2 regions of the Holdemania sp. 1001302B_160321_E10 genome follow, and region 2 is predicted to be linked to the other one. Evidence: predicted binding sites of a transcription regulator. Region 2 holds the regulator's gene; the other holds the start of a gene.
The links. The regulator HrcA, encoded in region 2, represses chaperone genes, less so after heat shock. The targets are predictions, from matches to a motif close to TTTTAGCACTNNNNNNNNNNNAGTGCTAAAA.
Positions count from the first base shown of each region.

Region 1: I2D94_RS03045 (Hsp20/alpha crystallin family protein) is a predicted target of HrcA. The motif match lies at 2,232-2,262, and genes of this name have one in related genera.

Region 1 covers NZ_JADNEM010000003.1:181,106-187,108, forward strand. The annotation lists gene I2D94_RS03030 (MATE family efflux transporter) at 1-756, shown strand, start outside; gene I2D94_RS03035 (hypothetical protein) at 884-1,516, shown strand; gene I2D94_RS03040 (YdeI/OmpD-associated family protein) at 1,784-2,209, shown strand; gene I2D94_RS03045 (Hsp20/alpha crystallin family protein) at 2,342-2,761, shown strand; gene I2D94_RS03050 (Hsp20/alpha crystallin family protein) at 2,831-3,247, shown strand; gene I2D94_RS03055 (manganese efflux pump) at 3,547-4,119, shown strand; gene I2D94_RS03060 (TetR/AcrR family transcriptional regulator C-terminal domain-containing protein) at 4,131-4,706, shown strand; gene I2D94_RS03065 (phosphoribosylaminoimidazolecarboxamide formyltransferase) at 4,922-6,003, shown strand, end outside.
Region 2 covers NZ_JADNEM010000012.1:17,090-23,092, reverse strand. The annotation lists gene I2D94_RS08835 (polysaccharide deacetylase family protein) at 1-1,086, opposite strand, end outside; gene dnaK (molecular chaperone DnaK) at 1,046-2,854, opposite strand; gene grpE (nucleotide exchange factor GrpE) at 2,899-3,564, opposite strand; gene hrcA (heat-inducible transcriptional repressor HrcA) at 3,557-4,582, opposite strand; gene I2D94_RS08815 (hypothetical protein) at 4,745-5,659, shown strand; gene coaD (pantetheine-phosphate adenylyltransferase) at 5,918-6,003, opposite strand, start outside.

The DNA of each region.
Region 1 (6,003 bases), on a different contig from region 2:
GGTCAGATCCTGGCGATGATCTTCGTCTTGATCGTCTTGAAAGTCGGCACGCATGAGGTCGATATCGCGCCATGGCGGCATCATCCGCAGATGCAGGCGGCCAAGGATATCTACCGCGTCGGGATTCCGACGTTTGTCATGAACGCGATCGGTTCCCTGACGACGACTGCGATGAACGCCATTCTGATGAGCTTTTCTGCAACGGCAGTGGCGGTTCTGGGCATCTATTTTAAGCTTCAGTCGTTTGTCTTCATGCCGATTTTCGGCTTAAACCAGGGTGCCATGCCGATTCTGGGCTACAACTACGGCGCGGCGGATGAAAAACGCTTCACCCGCACGCTGGCGCTCTCTTTCGGCGTGGCGGTCGCGATCATGCTTGTCGGCACGGTGCTGTTCTGGACGATGCCGGAGATGCTGCTGAAGCTGTTCAACGGCTCTGATCAGATGCTTCAGCTGGGCGGCTATGCGCTGCGGGTGCTGGCGCTGTGCTTCTTGCCGGCGGCCTGCAGCATCATCATGACGACGATGTTCCAGGCGTTAGGCAAAGGCATGATGAGCTTGGTCATGTCGTTATTGCGCCAGCTGGTATTCATCATTCCGCTGGCCTGGATACTCGGCCAGCTGGGCGGCCTGGGCGCCGTCTGGTTCTGTTATCCGGCGGCGGAGCTGCTCGTCGCGCTGATCTTCGTGCCGATCGCTTTAAAAACGATAAAGAAAAGTTTTGAAGCGGAACGGCAGGAAACCGGGGCATATTAATAAAATACCGACGCGGCGCATAGACATGATCCGCGTTGTGAAAGTCATTGAAAACTTTGGATTTCCAATTCCGGTAAGCTAAAAAAACAGCCGGCATAACGCAGACAGGGAGGTCGCGAGTCTGATCATGAAAAAAGCATGTATCTTTTTATACGGCGCTTCGGCGGCGCTGATGATTATCAGCACAATCTTTCAGCTGCAGCATCACCTCTACGCCAAGCTGGGCTATCTGGCGATGGCGCTGGGCGTGCAGCTGATCGGTCCGCTGGCGGTCAAAGGGTTGAAATTAAAAGACGCCTGGGGTTTGTTGTTCTGGACGCAGCTGTTCATCGCCGTCGCGATGATTATCGGCAATACGCTTAACGGCTATGCCATTCCCTGCTTTGACAAAGTTCTGCATTTCAGCTCCGGCATTCTGATCTGCGCCGGGATCACACTGGTTTATTGCTGGCTGAAACAACAATGGACGGAAGACTCGCGGCGCCATTACCTTTTAAAATGTCTGTCGATTCAGGGGATCAACATGATGATCGCCTTTCTGTGGGAATGCTTTGAATTCGCCTGCCTGATCTTTCTGAAGATCGACGCGATCAATCACTACACCCAGGGCGTTTATGATACGATGACAGATATGATCGTCTGCTTCTTAGGCGGCCTTGTCTTTCTGACCCTGCTGACGCGGCATGAGCGCAAAGGAAAAAACGATCCGCTGACCGCTTCGCTGAAGACGTTTTATCAAACCAATCTCAAAGACCGTTAAAAAAGCGGCCGATTAAAAACTGTCAGGGACTTCTACGCAGAAGACTGGCAGTTTTTATTTCGTTTTTTCAAGCGTTTCTTCGCGGGAAAAGACAAAAGCAGGATTAAAATTCAGACAAAGCGGAGAAACCGCCGTCCGGATCCTCTGTCCTCTTACGCAAAAACCGGCAAAATCGAACAGCGCTGATCAGACGGTTCTGCCGCAGAAAGGCGGGAAAATAAAAATAAATTAAATCCGCCGAGGCATACTAGAGGCCAGGAGGAAATCATGATGCAGATTGAAGGAATCGTCCGCGCTGTTCCGCAGCCGCACCTTGAAATCAAGACGGAGACCATGCCGGAAGGGGCGCTGATCGTCATGCTGGGAACCCTGTTATTCAAACAAAAGGCGGAAAGAAAAGGCTGTCTCTGGACACTGGAACTCCCTGCGGAAGCTTTTTCCCTGCAGCCGCTCACCGCCGGCGGCACCGTTGAAATCTGGCTGGCTCCGGAAGCCGGCGAATGCCTGACGCGCTGTCCTCAAGCCCTGCAGGAAGCCCTTCTGGCCAATCGAAGCGCTTGTTATTTTTTTCAGCTGCTTGATCCCTGGCAGCGGGAACGAATCATGAATTATGCTGAACAAGGTGCAGAGGAACAACGAATTCGCCGGATTGACAAAATCATCGCGATGCTCTATGAAAGACGTACTTTGTGAACTTGTGAAAGTAAAATAAGAAAATTAGCACTTATCTATTGACAGTGCTAAAAACTGTGATATACTAAAATTGCAAGTTGGGAAAGACCCAATGAAGCCAGGAATAAGACAGATAGAAAGAGGCGATTCAAGATGAGATTTGTACCGAACACCTGGATGGACAACTTGGCCGACGAGGTTCTTAAGGATCCATTTTTCAGAAAGAATAACGTCCCGGCTGTCATGAAAACCGATATTCGTGAGCGAGAAGATGGCTATCTTCTGGATATTGAACTCCCTGGATTTAAAAAGGAAGAAATCAAAATGGAACTGGAAGACGGTTATCTGACGATTGCGGCCGCCCGCACAGCTTCCAATGAAGAACGAAGCGAACAGGGCAAGCTCGTTCGCCAGGAACGTTTCAGCGGCAGCTGCACCCGGACCTACTTTATCGGTGAGGAAATGAATGTCGAGGATATTAAAGCCCGCTATGAGAATGGCGAACTGAAGGTCTTCGTCCCGAAGAAGGATCCGCAGGCGATGCAGACCAAAAAGACCATTTCGATTGAATAACTTCTCTGAGCAATCAGAGTTCTGATCAGGCAGGATCGCATAAGTTGAAAACAGAAAGAGGTGTGATGTATGAGATTACTACCGAGAATGATGTTTGACGACTTCTTTGATGACGTGTTTGACGAACCGCTGCTCCACCGCAACGCAATTACGGCGATGCGCTGTGACATCCATGAGAAGGACGGCAGTTATCTGCTTGACATTGAATTGCCAGGCTGCAGCAAGGAAGACATTAAGATGGATTTGGAAGACGGCTATCTGACGGTTTCCGCTATCCGCAATACCAATAAGGAAGAAAAGGATGATCAGGGCAATGTAATCCGCCAGGAGCGGGTTCAGGGCTCCTGCTCCAGAAGCTTCTATGTCGGCGAGGCGGTGACACCGGAGGATATCAAAGCTCACTATGAAAACGGCGAGCTGAAGATCGTTCTGCCGAAGAAGGATGCGCCGGCTGTGGAAAACAAGAAAACCATTATGATTGAATAACCCGGGCTTAGAATCAGCGGATCGCAAGTGCCGCTGATTTTTTCTTTTTGCGCTTTTGTCTATTCAGGGACAAAACCCGGCGTTTCGGCTGTTGGAAGTAAGCAATCCATTTTCATAAGATTGCAGCGAATGGAAAATATCCGTCTTGCTGAAGTCTGAGTTAATCCGCCGCCATGCCTGCCGTTTTAAAAAGCAGGCTGGGAATCCGGAAGAATTGACAGAATCTGACGATTGTCTATCGCATCCCTGTTCCCCTTCGGCTATACTGGGTCTGTAAACAATAAAGGAGGGAGAATCAGGTGAATACACTCGAAATTCTGGTCACCTGCCTGGCTTTGTCGCTGGATTGCTTTGTGGTCATGATGGCGCGGGGCGCGATGATGAATCCTCAGGAACATCGCCGTTCGCTGATGAACAGTTTGATCTTCGCCGGATCCAGTCTGTTGATGATCGTGCTGGGGTCGCTGGCCGGTTCTCTGATCAAGAGCCAGCTGGTGCTGCATGTCAATCAGGTAATCGCCGCGCTGATCCTGTTTGCGCTGGGCTGCTTCCTGCTGATTCAGGCATTTCGTCAAAAAGCTTTCGAGGAACGTCACGACGAAAGCTTTAACTACAAAAAAGTACTGATCCTGGGGTTGCTTACCAGCGTCGACGTGTTCTTGCTGGGCACGAGTATGACACTGCTTCAGACAGACTCGATTCAGGTATGTCTGATTTCAACGCTGGTTACGCTGGTCTGTGTTGAGCTGGGACAACAGATCGGCTATCGGCTGGGGCTGGCCTATCGCCGGACGATCTTCACGGCGGGCAGCGTCATTCTCTTTTTGATCAGTCTCAAGATTCTTTTCCAGGTGCTGACGCATCTGCGGTAGGGGGGACGAGCATGGAAAAACGGGGGATGATGAAACGTTTTCTGGCTGAAAGCCTGAAAGAACTCATGCTGCAGAAAAGTTTTGAGAAGATCACGATTAAACAAATCTGTGACAAAACCGGCGTCATCCGGGCGACGTTTTACAATTACTTCGAAGATAAGTACGCCGCTTTAAGCTACATCATCTATCTGGATACGGTGGAAACCGCACTCCCGTATATTGAAAAGAAGCAATTCCTTCAAGCTGTCAAAGCGATGCTCGATAACTTTGTGGAAAACCGCGAATTCTATCAGATCGCATTTCGGATCACGGGTCAGAACAGCTTTGAAGACTTGTTTGAAGAAAACGTCCAGCAGCTGTTTACCGAGATGTTCCGCCGTTATGGCCGGCCGGAGCAGTTAGGCACGATGAGCGAGGAAGAGCTGGCCGGATACTTCGGCAACAGTCTGTGCTATACGGTCAATCACTGGCTGTGCCGCAACCGCAGCATGGACAGCGAGACGTTCCTGAAGCAATACGGCGCGGTGGTCACCAGCTCGATTTTCGATTTCCTCGATATGCCGCAAAGCGGCGGCAGCGGGCTGTGAGTTTTGGGCAGGCCATTTGTAAAGTTCCCTTTCAAAATGGGGAAAACTTCACGGAAGAAGGCTTGACACAAAGACGGAAGCGTGATAATTTTTAGACAGTTAACCGACTGACGGAAGTGGAATTGACCACAGGGAAGTTAATGCTAAGCAGAGCCGACCGTCTGGGCCATTGTGGACCAGCAGTGCGGCTTTTTTTCGTAAAAGGAGGAGAACAGATGAAAGAGTATCAGCTGAAATACGGATGCAACCCCAACCAGAAACCAGCCAGCGTTGATATTGAAGAAGGTGACCTGCCCTTTACCGTTTTAAATGGACGGGCCGGCTATATCAATTTGCTGGACGCTCTCAACGCCTGGCAGCTTGTCAGGGAATTGAAGGAAGCGACCGGCATGGCCGCCGCGGCTTCCTTTAAACATGTATCTCCAGCCGGCGCGGCGATCGGGCTGCCCTTGGATGAAACAATGAAAAAGATCTATTTCTGCGAAGGAATCGAGCTGACGCCGATTGCCTGCGCGTATATCCGTGCCCGCGGTGCTGACCGGATGTCTTCCTATGGTGATTTTGCGGCGCTGTCTGAGGAATGTGATGAAGCCACGGCCCGTTTCTTATCTAAGGAAGTTTCCGACGGTGTGATCGCTCCGTCTTACAGTGAAAAAGCGCTTGAAATTTTACGCGCAAAACGCAAGGGAACCTATCTGGTCCTGCAGATGGATCCCAACTATACGCCCAAACCAATGGAAAGCAAAGAAGTGTACGGCGTGCGTTTCCATCAGCAGCGCAACGATGTGAAGATCGACGAAAATCTGCTTCAGAATATCGTATCTGAAAATAAGGAATTGCCGGAGGGAGCCAAACGCGATCTGCTGATCGCGATGATCACGGCCAAATATACCCAGTCCAATTCCGTTGTTTATGCCAAAGACGGCCAGGCGATCGGGATCGGCGCCGGCCAGCAGTCCCGTATTCACTGCACGCGCATGGCGGGCAACAAAGCGGATATCTGGCATCTCCGTCAGCATCCGAAGGTATTGAGCTTGCCGTTTAAAGAGAAGATCCGGCGGCCTGACCGCGATAACGCGATCGACGTCTATATTTCCGACGAATGGGAAGACCTGATGCGCGAGGGAAGCTGGCAGGAAGTCTTCACGGAAAAGCCGGAGGTCCTGACGGCAGAAGAAAAGAAAGCCTGGCTGGCGCAGGTCAGCGGCGTCTCCCTGGCTTCCGACGCTTTCTTCCCGTTTGGTGATAATATTGAACGGGCCCGCAAGAGCGGCGTGTCCTATATTGTTGAAGCAGG
Region 2 (6,003 bases):
GCCATGGCCGGCCTTGCATCCGCCCTGATGCATCAGGAAGGAATGCGACTGCAGCTCTAAGCCATCCTCGCGCATCTGGAAAAACTCATACGGCAGCTGCGGATTCATCCAGCCCGTGATCAGAAACAGCGTCGCATTATAGCCGAAATCCTTTAATACCGGATAAGCGTATTGATAGACTGTCGGATCGCCGTCGTCGATCGTAATCGCGACCGATTTCTCCGGCACATCCGCCCAGCCCTTCATCATCATTTCCACTTCGCGCATCGTCAGCGCGACGTAGCCGCTCTCCTGCAGGGCCTGCAGCTGCCCGCGGAATTCCTCCACCTCGACAAAGTTCACGTTTTCGCGGCTCTGACCATCGGCTTCGCTGTAAAAGAAGTGATACATCAGCACTGGCAGCGACGTAGCCGCCGGTCCGGCACTGCCTGACCGGGCGATCGTTTCTTCAACCTGAGCGGAATCCACCCAGACGATTCGTCCCTGCAGCTCAACGCCGTAAGCGCCGTCCTTCTGGGCATACACCAGCCATTGCTGATCCGTGCTGGTCGTCAGGATCGTTTCGCCGTTGTCATCCAGCATCCGGGTGCCGGCCTTCAGCTTCACCGCAAAATCCTTTTCCAATAAATGATTGGTCGGATTCAGCCAGCGACCGGAAGGCGTGACCTCCAGCGCGTTGACCAATACCTGCGCACCGCCCTCCTGATCCATTCCATCCAAGGGCAGATATTGTGAAGTGATCAGATTCGGATCGTTGATTTCTTTTAACTGAACCAGCTGCCCCGGCTGCAGCACGGCAAACGGTTCCGGTTTGCCGCCGTTCATCACGACGAGCTCCACCGGCTGATCGCTGCTGACGCGGCGGCCGTTGCATTCTTTGACATGCGCCAGCTGTTCCTCGCTCAGCGAGCTTGTCAGCACGGCGTTGTCCGCATTTTCCAACTGACCGGCGTTGTTCTTGGGGGTGCGGGAACAACCGCTGATCAGCACGCTCAAACACAGAAATCCCAGTATGGAAACCAGGATTTTTGTGCGGCGTGAATTGTTATTTCTTTTCCTTGAAATCGGCGTCGACGACATTGTCATCCTGAGCGCCTGCGCCCGCATCAGCACCCGGAGCACCCGCCTGCTGCTGATACATCGCCTGAGCCATATCGTTGGCTGCCTTTTCAAGCTGTTCCATCTTGGTCTTCAGCGTGTCGATATCGTTGTTGTCAATCGCCGTGCGCAGCTCGTCGCGCAGCTTCTTGACTTCTTCCTTCTGCTGATCGGTGACATTCGCGTTTTCCGTATTCAGCGTTTCGTCGATCTGATTGATGAACGCTTCCGCGCGGTTCTTCAATTCGATTTCTTCTTTGCGCTTATCGTCTTCCGCCTTGTGATCTTCCGCCTCACGAACCATCCGGTCGATTTCTTCATCGCTTAATCCGGAAGAGTTGGAGATGGTGATCGACTGGGACTTGCCTGTGCCCTTGTCCTTCGCTGAAACGTGGACGATACCGTTGACGTCAATGTCAAAGGTAACTTCGATCTGCGGAACGCCGCGGCGGGCCGGTGCGATGCCGCCTAACTGGAAGTTGCCCAGCGTCTTGTTATCGTTGGCCATCGGACGTTCGCCCTGCAGGACATGGATATCAACCGCCGGCTGATTGTCCGCCGCTGTCGAGAAGACCTGGCTCTTGGAAGTCGGGATCGTTGTATTTCTTGGGATCAGCACGGTCATGACGCCGCCCAGCGTTTCGATACCTAAGCTTAACGGTGTAACGTCCAGCAGTAAGACGTCCTTGACGTCGCCGCTGATGACGCCGCCCTGGATCGCCGCGCCCAAGGCTACGACTTCATCCGGGTTGACGGAACGGTTTGGTTCCTTGCCTAATTCCTGACGGACAGCTTCCTGAACCGCCGGGATTCGGGTTGAGCCGCCGACTAACAGGACCTGATCAATATCGTTCTTGGTTAAGCCGGCATCCTTCAACGCCTGACGAACCGGAACAACCGTGCGGTCGACCAGCGATTTGGTCATCGCGTCAAACTGTGCGCGGGTCAGCGTCGCTTCAAAGTGCAGCGGTCCGGCTGCGCCGGCGCTGATGAACGGCAGGGAAATCTGTGTCTGAACCATACCGGACAGATCCTTCTTGGCCTTTTCCGCCGCTTCCTTCATTCTCTGCAGCGCCATCCGGTCCTGCTTCAGATCGATGCCGTTTTCTTTTCTGAACTGATCTGCCATCCAGTCGACGACCACGTTATCGAAATCATCGCCGCCTAAATGGTTGTCGCCTGCGGTTGCCAGAACTTCAAAGGTGCCGTCGGCCAGATCCAGAATCGAAACGTCGAACGTACCGCCGCCCAGGTCAAAGACGAGGACTTTCTGTTCCTTGTCAGTCTTGTCGATACCGAATGCCAGCGCTGCCGCTGTCGGTTCGTTGATGATCCGTTCCACTTCCAGGCCCGCGATCTTGCCGGCGTCTTTCGTTGCCTGACGCTGCGCGTCGTTGAAGTAAGCCGGAACGGTGATGACCGCCTTGTCGACCTTCTCGCCTAAATAGCTTTCCGCATAGTCCTTCATGTAGCCTAAGATCATCGCGGAAATTTCCTGCGGCGTGTATTCCTTGCCGTTGAGCTGGACTTTCTCATTCGTGCCCATTTTCCGCTTGATCGAAATAATCGAATCCTTGTTGGTGACGACCTGACGCTTCGCCGCGTCGCCGACAATCCGTTCGTTGTTCTTAAACGCGACGACGGACGGTGTGGTGCGGTTGCCTTCCGGGTTGGTGATTACTTTCGCTTCGTTGCCTTCCATGACGGCGACGCAGCTGTTGGTTGTACCTAAGTCAATACCGATAATTTTTCCCATAATTGAAATCCTCCTTATTTATTTACACGTTTTCACTTGTTTGCTTATTCGCTGACCTTGACCATCGCGGCGCGCAGAATCCGATCTTTTAACATGTAGCCCTTCTGCAGTACCTCGGTGACGTGGTTGGGCTCAACGCCCTCGACGGCTTCCATCATCAGAGCCTGATGGAAATTCGGATCAAATTCCTTGCCCTGCGCTTCGATCTCGCTCACGCCCTCTTTGGTCAGCGCGTGAATGAGCTGCTGATAAATCATTTCGACGCCTTTGCGGTAGCTTTCAGTTTCCGGTGTCGGCTCGATCGCCAGCGCCCGTTCCAGATTGTCCAGAACCGGCAGGATGTCGAGCGCGAAACTTTGAATCCGGTATTTCCGGGTTTGCTCAGCTTCCTGCTGAAGACGCCGCCGGGTATTCTCCGTATCCGCGTAGGCTTTCAGGTATTCGTTCTTCAATTTAACGTTTTCGCCTTCCAGCTCGCTGATCCGTGTCTTCAGTTCTTCAATTTCATTCTTCTTGGAGAAGAAGCCTTTCTTCTTCTCGTCTTTCTTGTCTTCCTTTTTTTCTTCCGGCTGCTCCGGCGCTTCTTCCGCGGCCGGCTCCGCCGTTTTTTCCTGCGGACTTGCCGTTTTTTCTTCGGTTTCGCCCGCTGCCTCCGCCGTTTCCGGCGCGGCGTTCAGCTCGTCTTTTTTCATTTCTTCCTGGTTATTCATGGCTGCCTCCTTTTCCGTATAAACTCTCGATCGACTGACTGACCAGTTCCAGCAGTGAAACAATCCGGTCGTAATCCATCCGGGATGGTCCGAAGACCATCAGCTGGCCTTCCTCGTCGGAACCGAGCTTGAACTTGCTGGTGACGACGGCCATGTCGTTGACCCACACCAGCTGCGCGTTTTCGTTCATCTTCAACGCCAGCTCCGGGTTGGCCGTGGTGCCGATCTGACGCCACAGGCTCGGGTTCTCCATCATCGCCATCAATTCCTTCAGCTTTTCAATGTCGGCAAATTCCGGCTGGTACAGCATGTTGTTCTGGCCGCTGAAATACACATTCTCGCTCGCGAACTTGACAAATGCGTTGACAAACGCCTGAAACAACATTTCATGCCGCTTGACATGCGCTGCCAGGATTGGTTTGATCGAATCCATTTTGTCCACGACGTCTTTGATCAAGGTGCCCTTCAATCGGTCGTTCAGAATCTGGCAGCAGGTTTGGATATCCTCTACTGACAGGTCGTCGTCGAACTGGAACGTCCGGTTTTCCGTATGCCCCAGATCGGTAATAAAGACTGCCACAGCACTTCGGTTGCTGATCGGGAACAGCTTGACATGCTCCAGCCGCTGCCGGCTCGCATCCGGTCCCAGCACGCCGGAAGTCAGGTCCGTCATCTGCGAAAGGATGTTGCAGCTCTCGCGGATGGCGTCGTCTAAATTCAGCGGCTTGCTGGCCAGCTGCTGGCGGACCGCCACTTCCAGCTGGTTGTCGACCCTGTGTTCCATCAGATGTTCGCAATAGAACTTGTAGCCTTTTGTGGAAGGCACGCGGCCGCTGGAGGTATGTGTTTTTTCCAGCAGTCCCATTTCTTCCAGGACCATCATGTCGTTGCGGATCGTTGCGCTGGAGTAAGGGAGCTGATACTTTTCCATCAGAGTCTTGGAACCGACCGGCTCGGCTGTCTGAACGAACTCGTCGACAATGGCCTTGAAGATTTCAATCCGCCTTGGTGTCAGCATCATCCCGCCTCCTTTAGCACTCTTTCCCGATGTCTGCTAACAGTATAATCCAGCTTGTTAGCACTGTCAAGTTAAAAGTGCTAATTTTTTCAAGTTTTCAAGCTTTTCGTAGTTCGTTTTTCAAGCTGCGGTTCATACACTTTACCAGGAGGCTTTTTGCCTATGAAAAAAGGAATGACAATCATCTTTTTCACGCTGCTGGCCGCGCTGCTTTATTATGGATCGGTAACCTATGAGGCATCCTGCCAGGCGTTAGCGATCTGGTTTGAAAAATTAGTGCCCTCGTTGTTTGCGGCGATGGTCGTAATCCGTATCCTCGACGGTCAGGGGCTGCTGGTGGCGCTCTCGCGGCGGCTGTTCGGATTTACCGAGCGCTTGTTCCACATCTCGCCGGACGCTTTTTCCTTAGTCTTCGCTTCCTTTTTTCTCGGCTCGCCCGCCGGACAGATCCTGATCGACGATTATGTGCGGGACGGCCGGCTTTCGCAAGCGGAGGGCCGGCGGCTGGCTTGCTGCGTTACGGTCAGCACGCCGTCGTTTATCTTGATCACCTGCGGTTCGGTCCTGCTGCAATCCTTTCAATATGGCTTGATGATCTGGCTGGCGGAATTCTTCGCCGTGATGCTGCTGCTGTTCTTTACGCGCAGTACACCCGTTGCCCTGCAATTGGATCCGCGCGGATCTGTCCCTTCCTTATTTGAGAATTTAAAAGACGCGGTTGTCCAGGCCGGCATCAGCTTATATTTCATCGGAGCGTATCTTTTGCTGACACTGGTGCTGCTGAATTTAGCGACGATGAAGCTGCCCTCCGCCTGGCGGCTGCCGATCCAATGTGTAACCGAGTTTTCGTTAGGCACCAACAATCTGGCGCTGCTGCCGCTGGCAGTACCCCTGAAAGCGTTGTTGATGACGCTGGTGCTGGGATTTGCCAGCTTCAGCGTGCATCTGCAGGTCCTCTCGCTCACGCCGCATCTTCACCTGACTTATCTGCGTTATCTCGGATACCGGCTGATGCAGACCGGCCTGGCCGGCGGCGTGTTCCTCTTTTTGATGATGCTGCAAAGACTGCGCGGCTGACCGGTGCTTATGTCGTTCCCCGGTTGTCTTAAGCCATAAAAAAACGCGGCGGATTCCGTTATTTTCGGAATCATCGCAGCGCTCTTTTAATTTCCGGCGTTCACTTTCAGCCTCTCGCTAGCTAAGAACGGACTGCACTCGCTTGACCTTTATTTCTAACTTTACCCTTATAAATAAGATCACTTAGAGAATTCTACTTTCTTCCGCAGACACTCTGCCTGCAGTCAGCGAAATTTTGGGCAGCAGTTTTCTCCGCCGCTATTCCCCGCCATTTTTCTTCTTCAGCGGATTCAGTTCTTCTTCAACTTCCTCGATGATGGCTTCCGGGATAAATTTCGACAGAT